DNA from 4 places in the Paenibacillus sp. FSL R5-0887 genome. Region 3 is predicted to be linked to each of the others. Evidence: riboswitches for the same ligand, from Rfam matches in the RefSeq annotation. Region 3 holds a riboswitch; each other region holds the start of a gene.
The links. A riboswitch is a leader RNA that binds a small molecule or an ion and turns the genes downstream of it on or off. The one in region 3 is predicted to bind thiamine pyrophosphate.

Region 1 (7,429 bases), 740 kb from region 3:
ATCCTTCACGGATCTTTGCGATTGGCAGATTAGACAAAAACTCGGAAGGCCTCATTTTGTTAACCAACGATGGAGAGATTGTAAATAAAATGATGCGTTCCGAGAATGGGCATGAAAAAGAATATGTAGTTCATGTAGACAAACCGGTTACGTCAGAATTCTTACAAGAGATGTCTAGCGGCGTGAACATTCTGGGAGTCACAACGAAACCTTGTGAGGTCTATCGGATCACAGAATGTCAGTTTAGAATTATCCTAACTCAAGGTCTTAATCTGCAAATACGCAGAATGTGCAAGGAGTTAGGATATAGAGTACTAAAGCTGGAGCGCATAAGAATTATGAATATTACATTAGACGGCTTGGAGCTGGGACAATGGCGGCATTTAAGCAGTGAAGAGCTGTATGAGCTTATGTCCCGCTTAAACTGACTTTGTCAACAAAGCCTCTGGCAGTTGTGGTAATATCTTCAGCTCCGGCAATCGCTGAGATAACAGAAATCCCATCCGCACCAGCTGTTAATACTGATGCAACATTTTGCAGCGTGATTCCCCCAATGCCAACCAATGGGATGGTAATGCCTTTATTTCTTAGTTCTTCAATCATCGCAGTGCCTTGAACAGCTTTGGCATCCTCCTTGGATGACGTAGGATAAATGGGACCCACGCCCAGATAGTCGGCTCCATCGGCAATCGCCTGCTGAGCTTCAGCGAAGGAGTGAGCGGATACACCAATGATTTTATTCTCTCCAAGTAGCTGGCGGATCGCCAATGCAGGTGTATCCTCCTGTCCTACATGAATTCCGTCCGCATCAAGCGCGATCGCTAAATCAATGTCGTCATTCACGATAAAGGGCACGCCATTGGCATGACAGATCTTTTGAAGTCGTCTGCCAAGATTAAGTCGTGCCTTATCGCTTAAGGATCCGGTACCCTTTTCACGGAATTGAAACATGGTTATGCCCCCAGCTACCGCTTCCTGCAGCACCTTAACGGGAGCTTTACGGCAATTTACGCTGCCCATTATGAAATAGACTTTTAATAGATCTCGCAGATGTTCACTGTTCATTCGTTGCACTGTTTATCCCCCGCAGTCTGTTTTGATAAGCAAAATGATTGGTTGGTCCATGCCCAGCCCCTATGCCCAGCTCGTCCTCAATCGCCGCTTGTATAAATGCTTTGGCAGTTTGAATGGACTCAGCTACGGATTTGCCTTTGGCTAGCTCGGCGGTAACTGCTGCTGAATAGGTGCAGCCTGTACCATGCGTATGTCTGGTCTGAATCCGGCTACTCTCCAATAAGGTATATTCGTGACCATCATATAGAAGATCGGTTACGGCTGTGGTTGAGGTATCATGTCCCCCTTTTAGCACTACATATTTGGAGCCCATGCCATGAATGATTTTGGCTGCTTTTTTGCGTTCTTCTATGGTGGAGATCGTCATCTTTGTGATCATTTCGGCTTCGGGAATATTGGGTGTCGTCACCAATGCTAAGGGCAGCAGATGGCTGATTAAGGATTGAACCGCCTCCTGCAGCAGCAGTGTGGACCCTCCTTTAGCGACCATCACAGGATCAATTACAAGATTAGACCAGCCGTAATACTTAATTTTATCTGCCACAATGCGGATGATGTCGCTGTTAAATAACATCCCGGTCTTTACGGCATCTGGTTGCAGGTCAAGTCCTATAGAATCAAGCTGCTGATTTATAGCTTCCAGAGTCACTGGATAAACCCCTTGGACACCCAGCGTATTCTGCGCTGTCACAGCTGTGAGGACGGACATGCCATAGACAGAAAGCTCTTGAAAGGTTTTTAGATCGGCCTGAATGCCAGCACCACCGCCGCTATCGGAGCCGGCAATGGTTAGAGCTTTGGATATAATCATCGAATACACTCCTTTGAGGGTCATTAACTGAGCTGTTTGATGCTAGATCTTTCTAGGAAGACTTCTGGCGTGACCCATGTCAGTTGATTTAGAAACTCAACCTGAAAGCTTCCCGGCCCTTGACCAGTTGTTAGTTCAGCGGCGATTTCAGCGGCTACTCCATAGAAGGAGAGAGCTTCCACTGCGGCCTCCAACGAGGCACCGCCACTTACCGCGAGAAATGCACCCACAACAGCACTGAGCAAGCAGCCAGTTCCTGTAACCTTCGTGAGAATAGGGTGACCGTTGCTGGAAATATAAGTGTTTTTTCCATTCGTGATCACATCGTCTTTTCCAGTTATGATGACCACACAGCTTAACTTCCTCGCAGCAGCTTCAGCCAAAAGGACTACATCGCCTTCACCTTCGCCAGCATCCACCCCTTTAATGGACCAACTCTCCCCAATCACATTAGCGACTTCAGCCACATTCCCCCGCAGTGCGGTGATTTGCATCTCATTCACTAGTTTTTGAGTGACAGCGGTCCGATAAGAAGTTGCGCCTGCACCTACCGGGTCAAGCACTAGGGGAACCCCGTGTTTATTAGCGGATTTACCAGCAAGCAACATAGATTGAATGGCGTAGTCATTGAGTGTGCCTATATTTAGAACTACAGCAGACGACATAGCGGCGATGTCGATCACTTCTTCGTGGGCATCCGCCATAAAGGGAGAGGCACCCAGCGCCAACAGACCGTTGGCTGAGAAATTGGCTACTACAATATTAGTGATGTTGTGGATCAAGGGGTTGGATTCCCGTACTTTGGCTAAGTAACTCATCATAATTCCTCCTCAAGCTTGTATGAATAACTAACTAAACGTTACAGATTGATAAAAGCTTCCTGTGCTTTAATATCTTCTGGTAGAAGATCGTTGGTGGATAACCACAGCTGAACCTTTTCCCAAGATGTCGGGTCTTGATAACCAAAAGATTGATCGCCAGCATTCATCAGTGGCAGTAGAATCTCAAGACTTTTTTTCTCAATCTCCTTGTCGAGCGGTGAAGTTGCATCTTCATGTGCAACCAGTAAATCCAGGGCTTGTTCAGGATTCTGCTCCACAAATTCCTGTCCTTTTGTTATGGCATTTAGAAATTTTTTAAAGTAGGCTTCAGAATTTTGCAATCCTTGTTCGCTGGCCACCAGCACAAGCTCATAATAGTCAGGTACTCCGTAATCCGTTGGATTAAGCGAGGTGACCGGATGTCCCTCTTTTTCAAGGATCAGTTGTTCATGGTTGATGAACCCGCCCATTATTGCGTCCACTTGTCCTGTAGAGATCGCAGGGATAAGGTCAAAACCTACGTCAATTAGCTTGGCGGATGAAGGATCGCCTCCATCACTCTGGATCATTGTCCGAATCATTGCTTCATAGAGCGGAATGGAGGAATAGCCGATTTGTTTTCCTGCGAGCTCTTTGGGACTATGAATACTGCCTGCCTGAGGAACCATCAGATGATTCAGTGGATGCCGCACGATAGCTGCAATCGAACGTACAGGAATTTTCTCGCCGCGTGCCATAAGTACCTGAGGCTGATAGCTGAGCGCTAGATCAATTTGATTTGCTGCTACAAGCTTTAGGGCGTCATTGCTGTCCGCAGGCATTTTGATCTCGACATCCAAACCTTCCTCTTGGAAAAAACCTTGCTGTTGCGCAGCGTATAGAAAGGAATGAACGGCATTGGGATACCAATCAAGCATAATCGTCAGCTTGTGTGACTGCTTATTTTCGGTGTTGGAGGAACCGGTTTGGGAGTTGCTATTTAGCTTGTCTGCCTTCCCGCAGCTGCTTAAGAGCAAAAGTGTGCATACTAGAAATACAGAAATAAGTCCTCGTTGTGGTGATTTTAAATGATTCATTGGTTAGATCCTCTTTTCTTTAAAAATAATTGTTCGAGTAAAGCTATCGCCAGAAAAAGCACAACACCAAGCGCGGACAGCAGAAATACAGCCGCGAACATTTCATCGATCTGCATATTTCCGGCCATTCTGCGGCTGAAGTAACCGAGTCCTTTACTGCCGCCGAGCCATTCCCCGATAGTAGCTCCGATGACGCAGTATACAATGGACAGCTTTAAGCCAGAGAAAAAAGCAGGCAGCGCCAGTGGAATTTGGGTTTTGACAAGCAGCTGCCAGCGGTTTGCACCAAATGTTAATAATAAGTCCTTGTAAGTCTGGCCACTTGTACGAAGTCCATCATATGTACTCACTACGACTGGAAAAAAAGCCGTCAAAAACACCACAGCCACTTTGCTCCACAGCGTATATCCGAACCACATAATAAAAATGGGGGATAGCGCAATTAATGGGACCGTCTGGCTAATGATAAGGAAGGGATAGATGGCCTTTTCTACGGGGCGAAACAGGAACATTCCAATGCCCAGCAATACACCAAAAATCACAGAAAGGACAAAACCCACCAGTATCTCCTGTAACGTCGCCAATAAATGCTGTCCAAATAATAATTGCCTGTGCTCGATCAATGCGATGCCAATAGATGAAGGTGCAGGGAGAATAAAGGCTGGAATCAAGTGAAGGCGAACAGCTGACTCCCAGATTACAAGAATGAGCAGTACCAGAAGAAGGAAGGGACCATAGTTGTCTAGATGTTTTTTAAAAGGTATAGGTTGCATGCAATCTTCGCTCCAACTCTGCCCGTAGTGCTATAAACCGGGGTTCATAGTTCATCTTATAATGTCTTGGTTTTGGTAGATCGACATTGATCTCCTGTAATTCGCTGTGCGTACCGCCAGATAATAAATAAATCCGGTCACTGAGCAATAGTGCTTCTTCCAGATCATGAGTGATGAGCATAATCGTCTGATTCAGTTCACCCCATAACTCCAACAGCCAACGGTGTATCTCACGTTTGGTCATGGCATCGAGAGCGCCAAAGGGCTCATCCAGCAGCATAAGACCACTTCCGTCTCCAGCCACTAAGGTGCGCAGAAATGCTACTCGCTGTTTCATACCTCCCGAAAGTTCATGGGGATAAGCCTTCTCTACATCTGTTAAGCCGAAGCGGGCCAACATTTCCCGAATCTGAGTGATCGTTTTCTGTTTACTAAATCTGGGCTTGATCTCCCAGGGCAAAAGGCAGTTGTCGAGCACCGTTCTCCAAGGCAGCAATAAATCCTGCTGAGGCATATAAGCGATCTGACCTAAACGACTAGCGGTTGAGGGGAGCGTAGGGAGTTTTATTTTTCCATGAGTAGGTTCGAGTAAACCGGCAACCGTTTTGAAAAATGTGCTTTTCCCGCATCCGCTAGCACCTACTACGGAGACGAATTCCCCTTGCCTGATATCCATGGATAGATTTGCGAATACAGGGGGTTGTTCAGTTTCCGGAAAAGAGTAGGTTAGGCCTTGAATAGATAAAATGGTCGTGATGATCTAACCTCCTAATATTTTTGTGGAGCGTCTAAACAAATAAAGACCCATCCATTTCCAGAGGAAATGAATGGGTCAAAAAGTTCATTCTGCATAATAACACTTAACATGCTTGATGAAAATTCTGCTCCACTTCCCTCCGCTGGTATGATCCAGATCAGGTTCCAAGGGTCCGGAGCTTGAAGCTCCGTCTCAGTCGGCCGACTCCCCTAGTGAAATAACAGGTCCATATTAATTTGTTTATAAATATACCATATCTTTCTGAGAAGTAAAGAGAGAAAGAAGTGAAGGATTAATCCAAGATTGGGTAAGATATAAGTAGAAATCTAGTTAATATTACAATTCCGATGTATATAATCGGAAAAAAGTATTGACGATCATGTGATGGCAGTGTACTATTCAATTTACCGGAAAAAAACCGGATAGAGAGAGGGGATTTAATAATGAAAAAATGGAGTTTAACTATTATATTGGCGTTAACCGTGGTTCTTGTAGCGGCTTGCGGCAATAATTCGAATACCAATACGGCTGCTGAACCAACAGCTGGAACGAATGGTGGAGCAGCATCTTCAGCGCAAAACAGTTTGGAGGCTGTGAAGGCCAGCGGCAAATTGCGGATAGGTACAGAAGGGACTTATGCACCTTTTACTTATCATGACACTGCGGGGAAATTGACGGGTTTTGACGTGGAAATTGCCGAAGAAGTAGCCAAACGTTTAGGTGTTGAAGCTGAATTTTTTGAAACTCAGTGGGATGGTATTTTTGCTGGGATGGATGCGAAACGGTTTGATGTCATTTTTAATGAAGTTTCCATTAACGAAGATCGCAAAGTGAAGTATGATTTCTCTGAACCCTATATTGTATCCAAGGCAGTATTGATCGTGAGCGAAAACAATGAGGATATTAAGACCTTTGCTGATCTAAAGGGTAAAAAAGCCGGACAATCCCTGACCAGTAACTTATCCGACATCGCTCGTGAGAACGGTGCTGAAATCGTAGCTACGGACGGTTTCAATCAAGCGATGGACCTGCTGACTTCGGGACGTATTGATGCAACTGTGAATGATGGCTTGTCTTATCTGGATCTGAAAAAACAAAAACCAGATGCAAAAATTAAAGTGGTTGATGAGATTCCTGAAGGCTCACAAAGTGCCGCGGTATTCCTGAAAGGCAATGATGAGCTGGTGAATGCGGTCAGTGATGCGATTAAAGAGATGAAAAGTGATGGAACGTACTTGAAAATTTCCGAGAAATACTTTGGAGCTGACGTTTCAAAATAATACAAGGCTAGCAAGGCTAATTAAGCCTAGAAGCTAAAAAGGATGTCTGAATAATGGATGACCGCAAAATACAAATTTTCTTAGATACACTGCTACCCCTGCTTAAAGCCGGGGTGGCTTTTACCATTCCGTTGGCGCTACTTTCCTTTGTGCTTGGATTGATTTTGGCGATCCTAACCGCGTTGGCACGTCTTTCACCGTGGGTAATTCCGAAGCTAATCGCCCGTTTTTATGTATGGGTCATTCGGGGAACCCCGTTGTTAGTGCAGCTATTTATTATATTTTATGGTTTGCCGGCTGTTGGTATTGTACTCGACCCTTTCATTGCCGCCACCATTGGATTTACCCTTAGCGTAGGGGCTTATTCATCGGAAATCGTACGCGCTGCTATCCTGTCGATACATAAAGGCCAGTGGGAAGCTGCCTTCTCAGTCGGGATGACTCGTGGGCAGGCTCTGCGCCGCGTAATTCTGCCACAAGCTGCACGCGTTTCTGTACCGCCGTTATCCAATTCTTTTATTAGCTTGGTCAAAGATACATCGCTTGCAGCGATCATCACCTATACGGAGATGTTTAGAACTGCTCAGCAGGTAGCCTCTACCACTTATGAGCCTCTGCTGGTATACTCCGAAGCAGGATTGTTTTATTTAGTGTTCTGTTCTGTGCTGTCGGCGCTGCAAAATTACTTGGAGAAACGACTCGATCGTTACTCTGCGACCTAAAGGAGAGATACTTGTGATTGAAATCATTAATTTGCATAAATCCTTCGGCGCACTCCAAGTGTTAAAGGGTATTGATCTGAAAATGGAGCATGGAAAGGTACTTGTCATTATTGGG
Region 2 (7,429 bases), on a different contig from region 3:
TGGAGAGCCTATAAGACGCTAAAGAGTTTGATGATACTAAATTCATACAATAAGATTAATCTATGAGACTATTAAGGAGATAATAAACACTCCAAGGAGAGGAACCTATGAACAAATTAAGGGCAATCATAGTTCCGTTATTCTTAATCTTTTTATTGGGATGTAGTAAGGAGCAAATTAGCGATAATTCAAAAAAAGAATATAGCAAAGCTGAACAATTTATTACCGATATGGGCTATCTGATCATTAGTAATGAAGGAATTGTTTCTGAATATTTATTAGATAAAAAACTGCTGACGGAAATGCCATACATACAATATTGGAGTGTTCAAAGTGTTGATCCAATCGATTATATAGGCAAGGAAATAACTACAAGTAAGTTCATCGTTAAAAACCACCCCTTAGATAATGAGAAGGATAATACAAAAAAACAAACCCTGATTTTTCTGCTAGAAGCAGACGATCAAGTGATAGGAGGCTATAGTTTTCCTGATTTCGATGAATTACATATGGGCTGGGTTTACACCATTGATGGAAAAACACTCGAAGAATTGACCGGAGAAGCTTTCCCGAAATGGTCTAAGGAGTGGAATTTAAGATATAAATAATGGCTGGGGAGTATTTATAAAGGAGCAGATATGAAAAAACTAATCCTAGTACTTGTAGCTGTGGTTATTATTTCGAATGCGATATGGAGTTATTTATATTTCAATAAAGAGGTCGAAACAAATTTAAACACTGGTGTTCAAGTATATACGCTTATGGGTACAGGGGATACATGGGATGTTTTAGATTACAAAATAATAATTTCATCTAGCAAAATTTTACGGGGACATGGGAAGTTAGTGTTCAAGGGAGACCCAAGCGCTTTAGTGAATAGTAGCTATTATAAGTATGAAGTTAATGAAAAAAACAATAATAATAAGGATGAAACAGTTCTTGTAAATGAAGCTAGGTCAACGGATGGACCCGTTTCAATATTAAGTAACACTGATATCGGGTCTATAACTGGTCCATATTTATATGACGAATTAAATAAAAATAGACAAAATTATGAAAACACCACTTTATCTATTACATGGAATGATAATGAAGGGGAGCTTCATTCCGAAACAATAAGTTTAGATATTGAGAGTGAAATTTCTCTTAAGGATGATCTTTAAGAGTGATAAATCCAAGAGACTAAGATTGAATCTCTACGGACTGAAGGAAGATCCTCTACGCCCCAAAAGCCTGCCGGTACTTCACAGGAGACATGCCTTCAAACCTTCTGAACACTTTAATGAAATAGCTGGACTGGGCAAAACCGGACTGAGTCGCAACCTGAGCAATGGAGAGTCCTGTGGAAACCAGTAAAAGCTTGGCTTTAGCCAGCCGACAATCGGTTAAATAACGGTTTGGAGTTTTACCCATAACCACCCGGAACAGCCTTAGAAAATGATAGCTGCTGTAACCGGTCAATCTTGCCATCGATTCAAGAGACCAAGGGCTGGCACATTCGACATGAATGATATCTGCAGCACTGCGGATGGACTGCCTAACCTCGTGCGGTACTGAGCCGTGAAGCGGCTCGGAGTTCTGCAGCAAGTTTACTAGAAGCTCATACAGCAGAGCAGATAGTCTTGGCTCGCTACGGGTCACGTAGGAAGCACTCAGTAGGTACATTTCCTCGAATAGCTCGTCCAGCTTAGCATCCAAATCAAAAGTGAACAGGTATGCACGAGACTGGTCCACTTCTTCTAATAAGGGAAGGACAATTTCAGTGTTAAAATGAACCCAGCGGACATCCCAAGGCTCGCCTGGGTCAGAGCCGTATTGCTGATAAGCCCCTTTAGGGTACAGAAAACCTCGTCCTCTACTCATCGGAATACGTTCGCCCTCATGGAATACATAACCCTCCCCATCAAAGATCAAATGCAGGTTATAACTCCCCAGAAAACCTTCGCTTCTTCTCTCTGTATGTTGTGGAAAGTGAGTGTAATGTCCCAAAAATTCAGGATAACAGACATATTTCGAAAAAGCCGGTGTCGGCAAATACCATTGTTTCTTCATGTTTGGCAGCACCCGTTTCTGTAGCGCAACAGAGCGCAAGTTGGATTAAGGCAATGAACGCAAGATTGTTATATGATAGCAATATTTTGTTATATAAGACCTCTTATCATTGATACTACAATAGAATTATAAAATATTGAAAGCATATTTTTAATACTTTGGAGGTAATGATGAAGAAACCTGTCGCAACTGAAAAATTCGAGCTTGGCGTCTGTTATTATCCGGAGCACTGGCCAGAAAACATGTGGGAGGACGATTATCGCCGGATGCGTGAACTCGGCTTTACGATCATTCGGATGGGGGAGTTTGCTTGGTCTATTTTTGAACCGGCAGAAGGGCAGTTTCAGTTCGGGCTCTTTGATCGGGCGATTGATCTAGCACATAAATATGGTCTTCAGGTTGTACTTGGTACTCCGACGGCGACGCCTCCAGCTTGGTTGACTGATAAGTATCCCGAAGTTTTAAATGTTACCTACGAAGGTGTTACACTTCAGCATGGCATGCGCCGTCATTATAATTACAGCAGTCCTAAATACCGGGAACTGTGTGCACGTATTGCAGAACAAATGGCTGAACATTACGGCAATCATCCGGGTGTAGTTGGCTGGCAAATTGATAATGAGCTCAACTGTGAGATCAGTGAATTTTATTCGGAGAGTGACCATAAGGCTTTCCGGGAATGGCTACAGCAGAAATATGTTACACTTGAGCATTTGAACGAGGCTTGGGGAGCTGTTTTTTGGAATCAAAGCTATAGTGACTGGTCTCAGGTCTATCTTCCACGTCCGACTCCAGTACCGAAGCAACCCAATCCTCATCAGGCATTGGATGAAAAACGGTTTATTTCGGACAATACAAATTCTTTTGCCAAAAACCAAGCGGATATCATCCGTAAACTTGCCCCTAAGCAGTGGGTAACCACGAACGGTCTGTTCGGGCATCTCGATAGCCATGAAATGACGGATGAACTGTTGGATTTCTTCAGCTATGATTCCTATCCTCAGTTCTCTACTATTTTTTATGACCCGAATGAGCGGAATCCGCTGAATGATAGAGGCTGGGGACTGTCGTTATCTGTTGTTCGTTCGATATCCCCGAATTTCTGCATTATGGAGCAGCAGTCGGGCCCGGGTGGCTGGGTGAACCGGATGGATATGCCTTCTCCAAAGCCCGGGCAGATGCGGTTATGGACCTATCAGTCGATCGCTCATGGAGCAGATATGGTGTTATATTTCCGCTGGCGGACAGCTACGATGGGCAATGAAATTTATTGGCATGGAATCAATGACTATCATAATCAGCCTAACCGGAGAGTGCGGGAAGCGGGGCAGATCGGTCAGGAGCTGGCAGCAGCAGGTCATGCGTTTGTCGGTACTCGTAATCAGGCTAACATTGCTATTGTTCGTGATTATGACAATGAGTGGGATGGAGAATACGATGTTTGGCATGGCCCGTTTATGTGGAAGAGCAATAAGGAGTGGTACAAGGCGCTTCAGCGGAAGCATATCCCGAATGACGTACTCTATTTACGCAAAAAAACAACGCTGGAGGAGCTTGCAAGGTACGACGTGCTTATCTATCCTCACCCAGCGATTATGACAGATGAGACAGCAGCACTGCTGGATGAATATGTTCAGCAAGGCGGCAAACTGATCTTCGGCTGTAGAACCGGCTATAAGGATGAGCGCGGACAATGTTATATGCGTCCTTTCCCAGGTGCTGCTAAGGATCTATGCGGGATCACAGTTGAAGAATTCACAATGGTTAAGGGCAGTCGTCAGCCAACAACAATTAGCTGGTCGGGCGTGACCGAAGTCGTTACAGGAGCAGATGACTTTAATGATATTCTCAAAATAGAGGAAGCTTCGGTTGAAGTGATGGCGGTCTACGCCTCTGATTATTATGCGGGAAAACCGGCGGTAACTAGAAATCGTCGCGGCAAGGGTGAGGTTTGGTATTACGGAGCCGTATTTAATGAACAGGCAGCGGCTGAGATCATAAATTTAATTGATCTACAATCACCAGCAGATTGGCTGGAGCTCCCAGAAGAGGTAGAACTGCAAGTCCGTACCGGAGCTTCTTCCAGTTATGCTTTTTTGCTTAATTATAGTGAGACTCCTGTCACGATCCATCTTCATGAGACCAAAACAGATTTACTGAGCGGCACAACATTGTCGGGCGAGGTGCTTCTGGAAGGATTTGGGGTATTGGTGTTAAACTAACGTATACATTGATCTCACATTTGAGTAGATTTGGATAATTTTCTCTTTTCGGTTATACTTTGAAGTAGCAATTATATAGTCACGGGAGCTTGGTGGGACCAGGCTGAGAGGATAGTTATAACTATCGACCGTCAAACCTGATCTGGATAATGCCAGCGGAGGAAATGGAGTTCTATTTCTATTTGTCTACTCTAAGGCCGCATCTTATACAGATGTGGCCTTTTCTATTTGTGGGGGAGTAGACCGTCTCCGCTTGATCAAATCACCTTATAGGAGGAATTGAGATGACAAGCGAATTGAACAACGATCCAATCAATCTATCAGCTTTTCCAGCAAGTCAAAAAGTGTATGTAAAGGGTTCACGGCCTGATATTCAGGTGCCTATGCGGGAGATCTCACTTAGTCCAACTGCGGGCATAGACGGCGAAGAGGAGAATGCCCCAATTCATGTCTATGACACAAGCGGGGCTTACACGGATGCTAATATTCATACTGATATTCGTCAGGGGTTAGAGCCCAATCGTCTAAGCTGGATTGAGGAACGAGGGGATGCGGAAGCGTACGAAGGAAGAACCATGAAGCCTGAAGATAACGGGAATGCAACGGGAAAAGCTGTGGCGGAAGTGTTTCCAGCGCTCCATAGAAAACCTTTGCGAGCGAAAAAGGGGCGTAATGTCTCTCAAATGCATTATGCACGCAAAGGGATTATTACTTCGGAAATGGAATACGTTGCGATTCGTGAGAATGTGGCACCGGAATTTGTAAGAGATGAAGTAGCCCGCGGCCGCGCCATCATTCCAGCGAATATCAATCATCCAGAGAGTGAACCAATGATTATTGGACGCAATTTTTTAGTGAAGATCAATGCCAATATAGGAAATTCCGCAGTATCCTCATCCATAGAGGAAGAGGTAGAGAAGATGAGATGGGCCACCCGCTGGGGTGCAGATAATATAATGGATCTCTCAACAGGTAAAAACATTCATACGACACGCGAGTGGATCATCCGTAATTCTCCTGTTCCTATTGGAACGGTGCCTATCTATCAAGCGTTGGAAAAAGTGAATGGGAAAGCGGAAGATTTAACGTGGGAAGTATACCGTGATACGCTCATTGAGCAAGCGGAGCAAGGGGTTGATTATTTTACCATTCATGCGGGGGTTCTGCTTCGTTATATCCCGTTGACTGCACAACGTATGACAGGCATTGTTTCAAGAGGTGGCTCCATCATGGCGGCATGGTGTCTTGCGCATCATCAAGAGAACTTTTTATATACACATTTTGAAGAGATATGTGAAATCATGAAGCTGTACGATGTTTCTTTTTCCCTAGGCGATGGATTACGTCCGGGTTCGATTGCTGATGCGAATGATGAAGCACAATTTGCCGAGTTAGAGACGTTAGGTGAATTAACAGCTATAGCTTGGAGTCATGATGTACAGGTGATGGTAGAGGGTCCAGGACATGTGCCGATGCACTTGATTAAAGAGAATATGGATAAGCAACTTGAAACTTGTAACGAAGCCCCTTTTTATACATTAGGTCCACTGACTACAGATATTGCGCCTGGTTATGATCATATTACCTCTGCTATAGGTGCAGCGATGATTGGTTGGTTCGGTACAGCTATGTTATGTTACGTAACTCCGAAGGAACATCTTGGCCTGCCTAATAAGGAAGATGTACGTATAGGGGTCATTACTTATAAAATAGCGGCTCATGCCGCAGATTTGGCGAAAGGGCATAAAGGAGCACAAGACCGGGATAATGCTCTTTCGAAAGCCCGTTTTGAATTTCGTTGGCGTGATCAATTTCATTTATCGTTAGATCCTGAGCGAGCGCTCGAATATCATGATGAGACATTGCCTGCGGAAGGCGCTAAAACAGCTCATTTCTGTTCCATGTGCGGGCCGAAATTTTGCAGTATGAAGATCTCTCATAATATCCGGAATACGACGAGAATTGAATCAGGAATGCAAGAGAAGGCGCAAGAGTTTCTCCAAGGCGGGAGCCTTATTTATAGATAACTTTTTCTGCTAAAAAGAAATATCTAAAAGAAGTCGTCATTGGCGGCTTCTTCTTTTATACTTTGAATAGATAGGAGTTGATGAATTGGAAGCGATTCGTTCAGAGGAAGCCATTTTAGAGGATTTAAGTAATAGTTTCTATCATTTTTTTGGATTGAAAGTCCTTCATGCTACCCCAATAAAACGTGGCTGGTTAAATCTTAAATGGAAAATCATAACGGATTCAGGACCATTTCTACTTAAACAATACAACAAAAAAAGATATAAATTGTATAACCCAGAAGAGCTGAGCTTCGCCTTTTCTCAACAGAAAAGATTGTATCTACAGGGACTCCCATGTCCCGAATTGTTGGCTTATAACCATAAAGTTTTACTGGAATCAGATATGGGAGAGACGTTTATGGTTATGGAATATTGTGAAGGGCGTGTCATAGAGCCGGGCAAAATTAACATCCTTCAAATGTTTGATTTGGGTCGTGCCACAGGTAAAATGCATCGTTTATTAAATGATGGGACCCTTAGTTTGAAAAGAACCCCACAATTTATTCCCCAAAGCCCTGAGGAACGTTTAGAACATTGGAATGTACTCCTACAACAATCAAAGGAAATGGGCAAAACTTCACTCATCACTGACCTAGAGATACAACTGAGAGCGACTGAAGAAATAGATCCGGAAATATTCGAAGGACTTGTAGCTGGATGGGCACATCGTGATTTATGGGTTGATAATCTTTTATTTCAAGATAGCCAATTGTCTGCAATTCTAGATTTTGATCGGTTCAAATATGATTATCCGCAGCTTGATGTAGCGCGAGCAGTGATGTCATGTGCTTTAGATGAAGATTTAGATGGAGCACTAGCTTCAGCATTTATTGACGGATATCGTGAGGAACGAACGGTGGAGCAGGGGTATTTAACAAAATCATTGCAGTTGTTGTGGTATATGGAAAGCCCGTGGTGGATTAATGCCGCGATGGACAAACATAGTGTACCTCCAAAACGTTTTGCAAAAGAAATGAATTGGCTGGCTAAGAACCTGAACAATTTACCTGCTATCTTAGGGAACTTATAGTGAAAACGATTGAATTATAGCCTAAAAGATGCATTGACCAGCAAAAGTTTGGCGCC
Region 3 (7,429 bases):
CGTTTCGAATGGATGCGCCCCCTGGAACCTACAACATATATGTAAAAACGACTTCTGACGCAGAGGATGGGATCGTGTCAGTATCCGGAATGCAGACCAGCCGCTTGTTGAAAAGTGGACATTGGGACGCTGCAAAGCTTGTACCCGTCAAGCATACGGCTGTAGCCAAAGGGAAAGAGTGGACTTATACGTATGTAAACGGCCGTGATCATATAGATATTGAGATCGAACCGAACAAAGTGAACACAGCTGTGGGGATTGAGGAGATCATACTGGAACCGATTTTGCCTCAGCATAGAGCAGTTGGAGCTCTTCCAAATTTATTTATACTTGGAGATTCTACGGTCAAGTCCTACACCTTCGACGAAGCACCAATGAGTGGTTGGGGCCAGATTATTGGCAGTATGTTTAATCAACATAAATTGAGTGTAACTAACTATTCCATGGGGGGACGCTCGTTTAAAAATGCCTATACAGAAGGTCGACTGAACGACATTTTACTGAATGGCAGCATTGGAGATTATGTGTTTATTCAATTCGGACACAATGATGAGAGCGCAGATGAGTTCAGACGTTACGGCAGAGGTTCGACAGAAGCAATGTATGAAAATTACCTTAAAGAAGTCTATCTCCCTGCGATTCAAGCCCGGGGCATGATACCAGTACTGGTAACGCCAATGTCCAGAATTAAAGGGAATGCAAGTCCGGGATATATCTATGAAAATTCTTTTAAATCAAGAAAGTTTGTAGATATTCTTAAACGGGTCGCAGATGAATCTGGAGTTACACTTATTGACCTTAACTCGGAAAGTCTGAAATATTATAACGAGATCGGTGTAGAAGCAATAACAGCCCTCTTCATGTCAATTGAAGCCGGAGAAACGCCAGGCAAAACAAATGACGGAAGTTACGCTAACGGGCATCCTTCAAAGAAAGTCGATGGGACTCATTTTAAAGAAGCGCTCGCCAAACAATTTTCGCGGATGATTGTTACGGAGCTTGTAGAGAAAGGTGCTACTGGCGATTCTACTGCTGCCTCCATTACTCCTTACCTTAAAGGGAACGTTAAGCATGCGGCACTAACAGGGAACTGGGGTAAGATTTTTCCGGAAATAACGAATGATACGACGACTGGGGAAGCTGCTTATTACCGTAATCAAATTGAAAAATTAATCCAGCTGGGAGTAATGGGCAAAGACCGTCAAGGGAATTTTAATCCGGATACGGAGATGACAGTTGCTGAATTCACACGCAGTATTTCTAAGTTAATGAAAGTGGAAAGATCTGATGTTGCCTATTATCCGAAAGGTAAGCTGTCACGTGAATCGATGGGTGCTATTCTCTATGATGTTTACCAAGTAAAGTTTGCTAATAAACCTAAGTACATGACTGATTATAACGGCACAGCAGTAGTGCCAGGAGATCCTGGCTATGATTCGAATTTGGAGCCAGGAGCTAGAGGTGCGATGTACTATCCTCTTGTATCCTGGACGCAGCTTGTTGATACAGCGGACATTTCTCCTTATTTAATTTCAAAAGTGAAAAGTGCATATGAATTAGGACTCATTAGATCTGAAGTGGGGATTGCCAGAGGCGAAATGGTCAATGGGACAGAACTAGAACCTAAAGCTATAGTGACCCGGGAGAAAGCGGCCAAAGCTCTGTACTTTATGTGGGTGCTGGAACATGAAGTGAATGCAGAAAATCATGTTTCTTCTCTAAAATAGTCAGGGTGAACAATTCAAGGCACAGCAGCGATGCTGTGTCTATTTGTATGCAGTGAATTCCTCTCCACTTACAGCAGTATATCTCTCACGGTTGTTTATATCTACTTTCATTGTGGTAAGTAAGATTCGTAAAGCGATTTAAGAAAATGACAAACCCAGCGTATAAACGTGCATAGTTGTGCCATCCTAAGACGATCAGTTAACTATCAATTTGCTTAACGAGAGGAGATAGGGAAGATGTCAGGCAACAATAAACAAGCTACAAAAACCTTACCCCCACAGGAGCAGCATCATCAGCCAGGGATTGAGAGTGAAATGACGCCGCTGCCCAAATACGAGCCGGCAAATTATAAAGCAGCAGGTAAACTGCAAGACAAGGCGGCGTTAATTACCGGTGGAGACAGCGGAATTGGGCGTGCAGTTGCTGTGCTTTTTGCTAAAGAAGGCGCTGATGTGGTCATTTCATATCTTAATGAACACTCAGATGCAGAGGAAACTAAACGTCAGGTCGAGCAGGAAGGCCGCAAATGTATCCTAATTCCAGGTGATATCGGTGACGAGAAATTCTGTAAGGATCTTATTAAACAGACGGTGGAGGGCTTAGGAAAGCTTGATATTCTCATCAATAACGCGGCAGAGCAACATCCGCAAGCTAAGATCGAGGATATTACTTCCGAGCAGCTTGAGCGTACTTTCCGTACGAATATATTTGCGATGTTCTATTTAACAAAAGCAGCTATGCCTCATTTAAAAGCAGGATCTACAATTATAAATACAACTTCAATTACCGCTTATCGCGGAAGCCCGCAGCTGCTGGACTATTCATCAACTAAAGGAGCTATTCTTAGCTTCACACGATCCTTGTCCACGAATCTGGCAGAGAAGGGCATACGGGTAAACGGTGTTGCACCAGGTCCAATCTGGACACCGCTGATTCCCTCTACCTTTGATGCAAAACAGGTTAGCGAGTTTGGAGGTACACAGCCTATGAAACGGCCTGGACAACCAGAAGAGCTGGCACCAGCCTATGTATATCTGGCCTCTGACGATTCCAGTTATGTGACTGGACAGGTTATTCATGTAAATGGTGGCGAGGTAGTAAACGGTTAGATCAGTACAGCTAATGTGAATAAATGGGTGTATTTCAATAAAAAAATATGTTACTATAAACCACGTTAGCATTTTAAAATTGTATATTTATGTCACTAGGGGTGCCGATTGGCTGAGACGGAATGGATTTCCGGACCCTTTGAACCTGATCTGGTTAAGACCAGCGTAGGGAAGTGGAGAACGAATTTCTGTTGTCGGGCTATTTGTAGTGCCGTCTATATACAGATTCTGACTGCCTTCCTTACGGGGGGCAGTTTTTTTGTTTTTTACTGACCTACAGGGAAGTGAGAGAGGAGATCGTGATGTTGCAAGCTGAGATCCATCTAATATCAGACGGCAAGCTACAGCTGAGACATTTTGTTGAACTAGCTGTCACGGTGCAGACATGGGTCGATTATATTCACCTGAGAGATAAGCAATGTCCTGCATGCGAACTGCTCGCTGCGGCACAGCAGCTGTTGGCTGCCGGTATGCCCGCTACCAAACTGATAATCAACGACCGGATCGATGTAGCATTGGCAGCTGGTGCCGCGGGGGTTCAGTTGGCTTGGCACAGTCTGAGTCCGGTTACAGCCCGGCGAATTGCACCTCAGCTTCGGCTGGGGAGATCGGTTCATTCTCCGGAAGAAGCGGCGAATGCCTCAGAGCAGGGAGCTGATTATTGCTTGTTTGGTCATGTATTTCCCTCGGATAGCAAGTTAGGGCTGCCCGCACGTGGGTTAGAGCTGCTTGCAGAAACGGTGGAGACCAGCTCTATTCCTGTAATTGCGATTGGAGGAATTAGCCCCGCTAATGCGGCGCAGATCATTAGACAAGGTGCGGCAGGAGTTGCTGTGATGTCCGGTATTTGCGGAGCGGATGATCCTTATGAGGCCGCCAAAGCTATTCATAAGGCGGTTCATTCATAGCCTGGAGGTAACAGCATGGGCGAAGGGGGTGATTCAGAATGAAGCTGTTGATTAACGGGAAATCCGCAGAGTGTTCTGGTGGTATTCAAACTATAGCTGATTTGATCAGTCTTCCTGAGTGGTCGGGTCGTCTGATGATCATTGAGCTGAATGGAGAAATTGTCAGTAAGGAGAATTATGAAAGTACTGCTCTGAGCGAGGATGATCGTTTGGAACTGGTGCACTTTGTTGGTGGGGGTTGAGATGGAGCGGTATAGAATTTTGAGAAATTTATACGAACCAAAGGGAGGTAATTTCATGCATGACCCGTTACATATTGGCGGCATCGAATTAACCAGTAGATTATTTATCGGAACCGGAAAATATAGCCGGAATACGTTGATCCCCGAAGTGATCGCAAGCTCTGGTTCTCAGGTGATTACTGTAGCGCTTCGCCGAGTGGACCCGCAAGGTGGAGCAGAAAATATCATGAACCACATTCCCGGTCACATGACTCTTCTGCCTAATACCTCAGGAGCGCGTACAGCGGAAGAGGCAGTCCGTATTGCAAGATTAGCAAGAGCTGCGGGACTGGGGAACTGGGTCAAGATCGAAGTGATCAATGATCAGAAATACCTGCTTCCAGATAATCTGGAGACCATACGAGCTACAGAGATTTTAGCAGCGGAGGGTTTTGTAGTACTGCCTTATATGAGTCCGGACCTTTCGGCTGCTTTACGTCTGAGAGATGCCGGTGCTGCTGCTGTGATGCCGCTTGGTGCGCCGATCGGGACGAATCGCGGCCTGCGCACTAAGGAGCTTGTGCGTATTCTTATTGAAGAAGTGAATTTGCCGATTATTGTAGACGCCGGAATTGGCAAGCCCTCGGAAGCGGCGGAAGCAATGGAGATGGGGGCCGCTGCTGTTCTGCTTAATACGGCTATTGCAACGGCACGTAATCCGCTCGTCATGGCGGAAGCGTTCCGCGAGGCGATAGCCGCTGGCCGCAAAGCTTATTTGGCAGGACTCGGTCCTGTAGAAGAAGTTGCTTTTGCTTCGTCACCGTTGACTGGATTTTTGAACTGAATTTGATAGGTCACGAAAGGAGGGAAGATTAGCATGAGCTTTTTTGACACACTGGCCCGCTTGGAGCAGTATCCTTATGAGCAGCTGTGGAAGGAGTTCCGGGAGGATGACGTTAAGCGGGCGCTTGGAAAAGACAAGCTGAACGAAAATGATTTGCTGGCATTGCTCTCTCCGGCAGCAACGCCGCTGCTAGAGGAGATGGCGTTGGCTGCACAGCGACTGACCCGTGCACATTTTGGTTATTCGATGCAGCTGTTCACACCGATGTATCTTGCGGATTTTTGTGTGAATCATTGTACCTACTGCAGCTTCAGCTCCATTTATGATTTTCCGCGCAAAAAGCTGTCCTTGGAGGAGGTTCGCAGGGAGGCTGAGAAGATTGCAGCTACAGGTCTGCGGCATATCCTCATTTTGACTGGTGAATCGCGCCGGGAGAATCCTGTCTCATATATTAAGGATTGCGTAGATGTACTCAGGGAATTTTTTTCCTCTGTCAGTATTGAGATAAATCCTCTATCAACTGCAGAATATAAAGAGCTTCTTCAAGCAGGGGTGGATGGATTAACACTGTACCAAGAGGTGTACCACCAGGAGACTTACAGAAAGCTGCATGTTAAAGGGCCTAAAAGAAACTACCGGAATCGCCTGGATGCACCTGAACGCGGCTGTCAGGCAGGTTTTCGTTCTGTGAATATTGGTACGTTGCTCGGGATGTATGATTGGCGGCAAGAGGCATTCCAAAGTGCCATGCATGCCCGTTATTTGCAGGATCGGTATCCAGATTGCGAGATCAGTCTGTCACCTCCACGGTTTCGGCCTTATTTAGGGGAATTTAACCCGGAGTGTGATGTTACCGACCGATCGCTAGTGCAGATTATTTTGGCATACCGGTTATTTTTACCCCGTTCGGGCATTACTTTATCTACAAGAGAGCCTGCCTCTCTACGCGATCATTTAATTCATCTAGGAATAACTAAGATGTCAGCCGGGGTCACTACTGAGGTGGGCGGTCACACTAATGCAGGGGGAACTCCGCAATTCGAAATATCCGATAGCCGTAGTGTGCAGGAGATTACGAAAATGCTATATACGAAGGGTTTGCAGCCCATTTTTAAAGACTGGGATATCCTGACCGAATCAACAACGTAACACTTGTATTATCAATTATTAATCACTAAATGGACCCCTGCGAGATTCATGCGGAGGTCCATTTTTTATTGTATAGAGGGTGTTTAGTTTCCGGCAGAGAGCTCATCGAGAGACATTTCGAAACTCGGTGCCATATGAGTCAGAAAATAATCCACTTCCTGCAGGTCAAGCCCACGAAGTTTTGCTGCTGTCTGCTCCTTCGCGGCGGCAAATTCTCGGTTTCCTGCAGCAACTTCCCATACGCATTTCAAATAAGCATCCAGCCGATCAGCGGCTTTCACATAGCTGTGCAGCAGAATGTCCTCCGAATCGGGAGGGCTGTCTTCCGGCCGTATAAGCTGAGTGTAGATGCTTTTCAGCTCTGATGGAATCATTCCAGTTAAGCGATCAGCCGCAACTTTCTCCATTTCGCGGAAGCTGGTGAGTAAGCTAGGATTGTTGTATTTTACCGGCGTGGCGATGTCACCTGTGAACACTTCGCTGGCATCATGGAACAGAGCTATGGTTGCTGCTCGTTCCGCGTTTAGTGAACGTCCAAAATGAACATTACCGATGGAACAGAGCATATGTGTGAGCAATGCAACATGAAAAGAATGCTCAGCGACGTTCTCCGGTGCGGTGCTGCGCATCAAGCTCCAGCGCTGAATATACTGAAGACGATATAGATAGGCAGAAAAATGGTAGCTCAATTTTAAAGTAACCCCTTTCATGCGGTGCTAGGTATGATATTATTATACTAATTGTATCAAACTTTAGATAACCTGGAACTGCCGAGAGGAGCTTGAATGAAGATGCAGCATTTTGAAGACAGTATTTATAACCTTATCGTAGAAACTTCCACGAATTTGCCGGGAGATGTACGCCGGGCAGTTGCAAAAGGTCGCGCGCTGGAAGACAGGGCTACCCGGTCCGGTCTTGCTTTAACCACGATTGCGCAAAATATCGGAATGGCTGAGCAGCAAGTGTCTCCGATCTGTCAGGATACGGGAATGCCTACATTTATCATTCACACCCCTGTGGGAATCAATCAGATTGAGATGAAAAAAGATATTCATAATGCCATTGTACGAGCGACCAAGAATGGTAAACTTCGTCCCAATTCTGTAGATTCATTAACAGGTGAGAATAGCGGAGATAACTTGGGTGCAGGCACACCAGTCCTTCATTTCGAACAATGGGAAGAGGATAAAATAGACGTTAGACTTATTCTGAAGGGTGGAGGCTGCGAGAATAAAAATATTCAATACAGTCTCCCGGCAGAATTAGAAGGACTCGGCAAAGCGGGTCGGGATCTGGACGGAATCCGTAAATGTATTTTACACGCGGTATATCAGGCGCAGGGACAAGGCTGTAGTGCCGGTTTTATTGGCGTGGGTATCGGCGGTGACCGTACGACTGGCTACGAGCTGGCTAAAAAGCAGCTGTTCCGCAAAGTGGAGGATGTTAATCCGATAGAAGACCTTAGCAAGC
Region 4 (7,429 bases), on a different contig from region 3:
GGGGGCAGATGTGAGAGTAGGAAGTAAGGAGTAGGGGGAAGAGTAAGAGAGATTAGTGGGAGTAAGGTGAGGAGTATGAGCAAGAGTGAGTAGTGAGTAGTGAGTAGTGAGATTGAGGTAAGGAGTAGAGTAGAGTAAGTAGTGGGATTGAGGTAAGGAGTAGGAGTAAAAGTGAGTAGTGGGAGTATGTGTAAGAGTAGTGAGTAGAATGTAAGTGCGACTATAGCTGTGACCTTTAAACAAATTAATAATAATAAACAACACCGATTCTGGTTGATGCCATAGTCTCGTATTTAATTCAAACTAAAAGCTAAAGAGGAACAATAAGGGCAAAAATGCCCCTGAGTCACTGGAATTCCGCCGAAGTGGGAAATAGAAGGCAAAAATGCCCTAGATCGGGTGCAATACAGCCCGACGAATCAAATCAACGGTATAAATCCCGTAGAATGAGCCAAATCCGGCCCGACGAAGTGAATCAACGGTATAAATCCCGTAGACTGAGCCGAATCCGGCCCGACGAAGCAAATCAACGGTATAAATCCCGCAGAATGAGCCGAATCCGGCCTGAAGCAGCAAATCAACGGTATAAATCCCGCAGAATGAGCCGAGTCCGGCCCGAAGCAGCAAATCAACGGTATAAATCCCGTAGACTGAGCCGAATCCGGCCCAAAGCAGCAAATCACCGGTATAAATCCCGTAGACTGAGCCGAATCCGGCCCAAAGCAGCAAATCACCGGTATAAATCCCGTAGAATGTCCCCAACCCGCCCGGTTACTATCCATTACCAACAGGGAGTCGGTTTTCGCCACACATTTAATGTGATCCCTACTATGATGAGTGAAATTTGTTTAATTGAGCAGATACATCCGCGTCAATTATAAATAGGGCAGGAGTTTATCGCTGCAAAATAAAAAACTGACACCGCTATACCAGCGATATCAGTTTACAGTTTTTAGCGATTAAGCTAGCGGCTGCCTATTTTTAGCTTGTTCCTCTCGCATCCACTGTGACAACTGGCGTTTGAGCTTAAGGAATTCGGGAGAGTCCGTAATCTCATCACGGCGTGGCCGCGGAAACGGCACATCGACTGTATGCAGAATGGAGCCGGGGCGGCCGGAAAATACATAGATACGATTAGAGAGCAACAACGCTTCTTCGATGTTGTGAGTAATGAACAGCACAGAGCGGCGATTCTCTTCCCACAGCTCAAGCAGCCAGCGCTGCATTTCACTGCGAGTTAGTGCATCGAGTGCGCTGAAAGGTTCATCCAGCAACATTAGCTCCTGGGGAGCGAGCAATGCTCTGAGAAAAGCTGCACGCTGCTGCATCCCGCCAGACAGCATATGCGGATAAGCATGTTCGAACCCGCTTAACCCAACCTTGGTAAGCCACTGGCGCGCTTCCTCGCGGGCTCCATCCCGCAGTGCACCTTTGATCTCCCCAGCAAGCAGCACATTATCCTCAATTGTACGCCAAGGAAAAAGCGCAGGCTGCTGCGGCATATAACTAATTTCACCGCGTTGACCTGTAACGACCTTACCGTTCATGCGGATCGTGCCTGCATCGGGTTTCACAAGGCCGCCAATCATATGGAATAAGGTGCTTTTTCCGCAGCCGGAAGGACCAACGATCGAAACGAACTCTTGTTGCTCTACCTTGAGAGAGACATTATTCAGAACTTTCGTCTCACGGCGACGATGGGAAAAAGATTTGGAGATGCCGCTCACTTCAAGGGCGGGTGCCACGGTATGAGCTTCAGGAGAGCTTATGACTTCTGTTGTTCTGTGTTGCATTTGCGTCGCTTGAGACATACAGGCATCTTCCTTTCTATGAGTTACGGCGCGGCTTCCAGCGAACCAGCCATTTTTCCAGCAATGCAATAATAGCAAAGAGTACAAGACTTAAAAGTACAATAATAACAATAGCAACAAACATCCGATCCGTACGATATGCGGATTTCTGCAGAAGCATATAATAGCCAATACCTTTATCCGCGCCAATCCATTCAGCGACCACGGCGCCCATAACCGCATAAGTAGCAGATATTTTTACGCCGGAAAATAGTGCCGGGATAGAAGAGGGCAGCTCCAGCTTGGTGAAGATTTGCCACTTGCTTGCGCCAGCCATTTTCATATAATTCATCATGACCTGATCACTTTGGGCCAGACCGCCCATCGCAGCGACAGCTACCGGGAAGAAACATACTAGTGTAATCAGCACGATTTTGGGCAAAAGACCAAAGCCGAACCAGATAATGAGCAGGGGTCCGAGCGCGATGGAGGGAACATTTTGACTCAGAATAATAAGTGGATAAAAAGCCCGTCTAGCCCAAGGCAAAAGATGCAAAAGCAAAGCAACGATCAGGCCTACCCCCGTACCAATGGGAAAACCAATTAAAGTGAGCCGCAGCGTAGCCATCGTATGAGCCCAAAGACCAGAAGCGTTACTGGTGGATTCACGGGCAATATCAGCAGGACTCGGCAGAATCCAGGATTCAATATGAAATACAGATACAGATAGCTGCCATACGGTTAAAAAGAAGACGACCGCCACAAGGGGCGGCCATATTAGCTTCCAGGTCGATCTCACGGCCGATATTTCTCCGTCAATTTATCCATGCTGATTCCGTTAGGATTATGAGCGATTTTGATCTGCGAAATTACGCTTGGACTGCCTGCTTCGATCAACGCCTCCTGCATCTGACGCACAACCTCCAGCAGCTCGCTAAGCTCACCTTCCATTGTGGTTTCCAGTGGATTCACTTGATGTTTAACGCCGGATTTCTGAATGACCTCAATCGCTTTATCTACGTATGGGATGGAATCCTCATTGTTCGGAGTTTTTGGAATTACTTGAATGCTTAGTAGGGTGTTAGCCACAATAATCAATCCTCTCATTTTATAAGGTAAGTTCAAAAAGCCAACTTTGATAACGAAGTAATTCATTACAATTGTTGTTTACTCCGCCGGTAAAAAATCATTACTGAATGCACTAGCAGCATCCAGCGGTTTATCCAGCAACTTCAGATCATACATCCAGTCGCCGTAATTTTGCCAGACCTCGGTTTTTTGCTCGCCCCAGCGGGCAGCATCGTCCTTGTATTTTGGGCTAAGCCATTTTTGGCTAGCTAGGACAAGGTCGGCGTCCAGGTCAGGAACGGCCTTCGATAACATACCGGCAGCCTCTTCCGGATGATCTATGGCATATTGATAACCTTTTGATGTGGCTTTCATGAAGGCCTTCACCAGATCAGGATGATCTGCAATTTGCTTCTCACTCGTCGTCAGCACAGGCGTGTAATAATCGAGCTGCGGCGCATAATCCTTTAAGTACAGCATATCCAATGGCTCGCCACGCAACTCAGCCTCAACACCAGTCCAAGCGTAGAAAATCCAGGCGAAATCAATGTCACGTTTGACGGCGGTAAAATAATCAGCTTCACCGATACTGATCAGCTTCACCTTTTTCACATCGCCACCTTCAGGATCCATGATAGCTTTCATGGCTGCTTCTTCGGCCGGTGAGCCCCAGCCTCCGTAGGTTTTACCTTCAAAATCCTTTGGTGATTTAATATTGCGATCTACTGGAGCAGCGAATCCCGACGTATTATGCTGAATAATAGCTGCTATCGAGACAAGGGGCACGCCTTGTAGACGGGCTAGCGTTAATCCTTCTTGGGCGCTGATGCCAAATGCGGCTTCGCCAGAAGTAACCATAGTATCAGAACCCGCTGCGCCTGGCTGAACGATCTCGACGTCCAGACCTTCTTCAGCGTAGTAACCAAGATCCTTAGCTACGTATAGACCGGTATGATTTGTGTTCGGTGTCCAGTCGAGTGCGACTTTAACTTTGGTGAGCTCTTTTGGAGCATCCGTCCCAGCCGAAGCAGTTGGATCAGTAGCATTTGCTTTGTTTCCGGCTGTATTCCCATTGTTGCTGCCGCATCCGGCAATGGCAAGAATGAGTACACAGGTGAGGCACAACGTAAGTGCTTTTTTAAGGTGCATGTCTTCTTCTCTCCTTTAAGGTTACAAGAATCCCGTCTTCACAACATGAACCGTAAGTTGTAGTATGTACGTTTTTCTACATCTTTTAGTGATCTTACAAAAAAAGCGCCCCGAGTGATCGGGACGCTGGCTTGGCGCAAGGTTAGTTAAGGTCACAGGGACCAGAACCAATTGGCGATTCCTACGCTGGCATTATCCAGATCAGGTATAAGGGTCAGTATCTTGTGGGATACAATCTCAGCCGGCCAATTCCAGCACCCCTGGTTCTATGAAGTTAACGGGTATTTCTATGTGCAATATAAGTAAGCATAAGTTTTGTACCCATACTTTATATCTTATATTTCTCGCATACGGTGTATTATAGACGGCTGTACTCGGAATGTCTAGTAGTGCACTCCTGAATTTTTCCAATCCAGTAGTTTCTTTTTTGCTAGTCTAGATCTTTATATTTCTTGCGGTGACGCCGTTTAAGCTCACTAACCAGCGCCCCTAGCGTGAGGACAACGCTGATCAGAATCCCGCTCATGATCACGAAGAGGGCAAGAAATTCAAAGGGAGAATAACCAATCATTTTACTCCATTGAATCTTTCCATCCAGATCGTCAATGACCTGATTCATGCCGTAAATCCCGCTTACTACCGTAAATACAGTAAGAATCATCAGCAGATTATCCCGTCGCTTGGATTGAAACTTATCCTGATACTGAAACAGGTCATTTAAGGTTTCTTTCACTTCCTCGAACAAAGCATCGTTTCCGTATACTTTACGCAGCTGAAGAAATATCTCCCGGCCCTGCGACTGGGAAATCAACTCCAAGAAGTAGAACTTTGCCGAGAACTTATTAATGGAGTAGATTAGATTGTCTATTTCCTCATAATCATGATTAATCCGAAGTCGGGAGTGCATATTGGCTAGCTTTAGCAGAACGATTTTGTGGAAAATATTGAGTAAAAATCCGTAATAATATTGCCCGTACATCTGGTTGGCTAGACTAACAGCAATCTCCTGTTCAGCGCGGGTCATGCAGCAAAAGGTCTGCTCATTCATCATATAATACGTGTCTGGACCCCAGCGATTATAGGAGTGTTCATGACAATAGTTCGCAATATATGCTGGATCGCTGGCACTGGCATAGGGCTTTCCGTTCAGATCAATTCCATCAAGCTGTGAGGCACGATAGCGCAGATTTACACTAATCTCATCAGAGCTTTCTTCATTCTGAAAGCCATAAAAAGCTTGCACCTGCATTCTTTCATCTACGAAAAAAGGAAGGGTCTCGAAATAAGCCCCATTGATATCCGATTGATCCAGATATGGCTCCAGTCCATCCACCAAATTTCGGAAGACAAAATCCTCTACCATCTCATAGGTCTGTTCCCCGCAATGAATATAAGTGTAATCATCCTGTATGAAGGTATTCTCTAGCGCACGGAAACGATCTGCGAATTCTAGGGCAATACTAAAGGGAATTGAATCCCCCTCCAGCTGGACACGTATCGTCACGAATCCAAGCTGAAAAGGGCATATGAATATATCCGTCGAGAGAATTTTGAAAAATATAGATTGCTGCGGAATCTCCAGAATGCAGTCGAGATTATTTACTCTGGAAAAACGGCGAAACGAGTCGGCATCCTTCCTGCGTGGAAAAAGGACATGTGCAGCAAACGGTAAATAGGTGCGCTCCATTCGTTCATGGGAAACACAGTAGCCATCTCCGTAATAGGCAGCTTCAAGCTCTTTATTATCCAGAAAAAAACGTGTGAAGCCGTCGTTCTGTAATTGCTGGATAAGCTGCTTAGAATCGCCCTTTTTTATAGAAAAGGGAAATATAAACTGCATGAGCGCAGTATGTAACAAAGGCTCAGTTGAAGACTCATTCATTCATCGTCCATCCTTGTGCTCAGAATATGCTTATAGATCACATTACCCTAAAAGGATAACGTTGATACTGTTCTAAATACGGGAACTCTTTCCTTTCACCGCTTGCATGGACTGGAACCTCCATGCGGCAATGCTTAGCAGAAACAAGAAGGCGGCAAAAGCGGCGAGTAATCCGGCTGTTTGTGCCACTTCTAAATGGTCCATAGACCAGCCCATAAACAGAGGTAGCAAAGCACCGCCAACACCTCCGGAAGCAATCATAATGCTGGGTGTTGACTCTTCGGTGCCAGGCAGCATTTTGCTGGAGAAGACTAAAGCAATGGAGAAAATACCGGACATAAACAGCCCCAGCAGCAGAATTACAATGAAAGCAGCCATTCGATTGTCAGTGAACGGAAAGAGTGTCAGCAGTAACAAGGTTAGTAAACAGCTGCTGAGAATGTACACGCGGTAAGATATTTTTTCGGCAATTACACCCGCAAACAATCTTCCTGTAGACATCGCCAGCCAAAAGAAAGTGACTGTCAGTGCTGCGGCAGACTCCGTCATCCCTAGCTTGGCAATAAAGATAGCCGGCATAAAGTTGACTAAACTCATCTCTGTGCCTACATAAAGAAAAAAGAAAACGATGAAGATCCCTAACAGAATCCATTGCTTACCTTTATACGGAAATTTTTTGTTAGAACGTGAGCTTGAGGATTGCGAATTGTCTGCTCCTTGGACAGAGGCACGTTCATCCAGCATTCGTTGTAGATTACCGAAGTGCCCTCTTGTCCAGAGGATAAGAGAAATTAAGGAGAAGGCAGCGACGATTAGAAAGGCCAATCTCCACGCTCCGGCAGCAATGAGTGGACTGGCGATAAGCGGCATCACGAGTGCGCCTATCCCGAATAGCACTTCAAGCCGGCTCATTGCAATAGCAGTTCCTTCGGTTACAGCACCAATAATAATGGTGCCGATAACCGCTTCGATCATCCCGAAACCAAAACCTGCGGCAACAGCGATAACATACATCCAGCCCCAAGGCGGTAGAAAGGCGTAGGCAATTTCTGCAACTAGTAGAAGACTGGTGGCAATGAGGATGCCTCCACGTTTACCGAAGCGGCGATTAAGCAGGGGAGAGACCAACACGCCTGCTAAAAAACCAGCGAATTGACTAAAGATTAATTCACCGCCAGCACTATAATTTTGATCATAATGTTGCAGTAGAACGGGCAGAATAGATCCCAGCACAACATGTGCCAGACCGATAACGAAGTAGGAAAGACAGCCGATCCAAATCAGTTTTTTCACGAAGTAAGCTCCTTATCTTGAAGTAGTTTATGAAGTAAGGTCGGATTCAATGTGAACCTGAAGGGTACATTATAATAAGCACCATTGTTATGATAAATCCAAACGGTGAGCTTGGATATATAAACTTTTGTTTACATGCTTGAAGGGAGAGATTTACGTAATGGATAACAAACAACTGGAGCAACTCATTATTAAAGCATTGGATGACAACAAGTTCGGTTCCTTTGGTACGATCGAAGAAGGAAAT

Region 1: it holds a riboswitch for thiamine pyrophosphate, as region 3 does, so the genes downstream of both, MKY14_RS03705 (ABC transporter ATP-binding protein) here and MKY14_RS00345 (thiamine phosphate synthase) in region 3, are expected to answer to the same signal.
Region 2: it holds a riboswitch for thiamine pyrophosphate, as region 3 does, so the genes downstream of both, thiC (phosphomethylpyrimidine synthase ThiC) here and MKY14_RS00345 (thiamine phosphate synthase) in region 3, are expected to answer to the same signal.
Region 4: it holds a riboswitch for thiamine pyrophosphate, as region 3 does, so the genes downstream of both, MKY14_RS25295 (ABC transporter substrate-binding protein) here and MKY14_RS00345 (thiamine phosphate synthase) in region 3, are expected to answer to the same signal.

What each region holds. Positions count from the first base shown of each region.
Region 1 covers NZ_JBBOCE010000001.1:818,386-825,814, forward strand. Annotated here, with positions in the region: gene MKY14_RS03675 (pseudouridine synthase) at 1-428, shown strand, start outside; gene thiE (thiamine phosphate synthase) at 409-1,065, opposite strand; gene thiD (bifunctional hydroxymethylpyrimidine kinase/phosphomethylpyrimidine kinase) at 1,055-1,885, opposite strand; gene thiM (hydroxyethylthiazole kinase) at 1,909-2,703, opposite strand; gene MKY14_RS03695 (ABC transporter substrate-binding protein) at 2,745-3,782, opposite strand; gene MKY14_RS03700 (ABC transporter permease) at 3,779-4,555, opposite strand; gene MKY14_RS03705 (ABC transporter ATP-binding protein) at 4,536-5,231, opposite strand; TPP riboswitch at 5,430-5,533, opposite strand; gene MKY14_RS03710 (amino acid ABC transporter substrate-binding protein) at 5,756-6,592, shown strand; gene MKY14_RS03715 (amino acid ABC transporter permease) at 6,646-7,314, shown strand; gene MKY14_RS03720 (amino acid ABC transporter ATP-binding protein) at 7,328-7,429, shown strand, end outside.
Region 2 covers NZ_JBBOCE010000002.1:2,814,656-2,822,084, forward strand. Annotated here, with positions in the region: gene MKY14_RS30360 (hypothetical protein) at 1-66, shown strand, start outside; gene MKY14_RS30365 (hypothetical protein) at 108-608, shown strand; gene MKY14_RS30370 (hypothetical protein) at 639-1,163, shown strand; gene MKY14_RS30375 (helix-turn-helix transcriptional regulator) at 1,219-2,052, opposite strand; gene MKY14_RS30380 (beta-galactosidase) at 2,223-4,274, shown strand; TPP riboswitch at 4,346-4,455, shown strand; gene thiC (phosphomethylpyrimidine synthase ThiC) at 4,559-6,301, shown strand; gene MKY14_RS30390 (phosphotransferase) at 6,387-7,373, shown strand.
Region 3 covers NZ_JBBOCE010000001.1:77,079-84,507, forward strand. Annotated here, with positions in the region: gene MKY14_RS00335 (GDSL-type esterase/lipase family protein) at 1-1,727, shown strand, start outside; gene MKY14_RS00340 (SDR family oxidoreductase) at 1,965-2,837, shown strand; TPP riboswitch at 2,925-3,026, shown strand; gene MKY14_RS00345 (thiamine phosphate synthase) at 3,140-3,745, shown strand; gene thiS (sulfur carrier protein ThiS) at 3,784-3,987, shown strand; gene MKY14_RS00355 (thiazole synthase) at 4,043-4,810, shown strand; gene thiH (2-iminoacetate synthase ThiH) at 4,844-5,959, shown strand; gene yfbR (5'-deoxynucleotidase) at 6,043-6,648, opposite strand; gene MKY14_RS00370 (fumarate hydratase) at 6,751-7,429, shown strand, end outside.
Region 4 covers NZ_JBBOCE010000002.1:1,670,737-1,678,165, reverse strand. Annotated here, with positions in the region: gene MKY14_RS25315 (hypothetical protein) at 391-762, opposite strand; gene MKY14_RS25310 (ABC transporter ATP-binding protein) at 960-1,793, opposite strand; gene MKY14_RS25305 (ABC transporter permease) at 1,828-2,589, opposite strand; gene MKY14_RS25300 (thiamine-binding protein) at 2,586-2,879, opposite strand; gene MKY14_RS25295 (ABC transporter substrate-binding protein) at 2,958-4,007, opposite strand; TPP riboswitch at 4,169-4,279, opposite strand; gene MKY14_RS25290 (hypothetical protein) at 4,438-5,889, opposite strand; gene MKY14_RS25285 (MFS transporter) at 5,962-7,182, opposite strand; gene MKY14_RS25280 (pyridoxamine 5'-phosphate oxidase family protein) at 7,343-7,429, shown strand, end outside.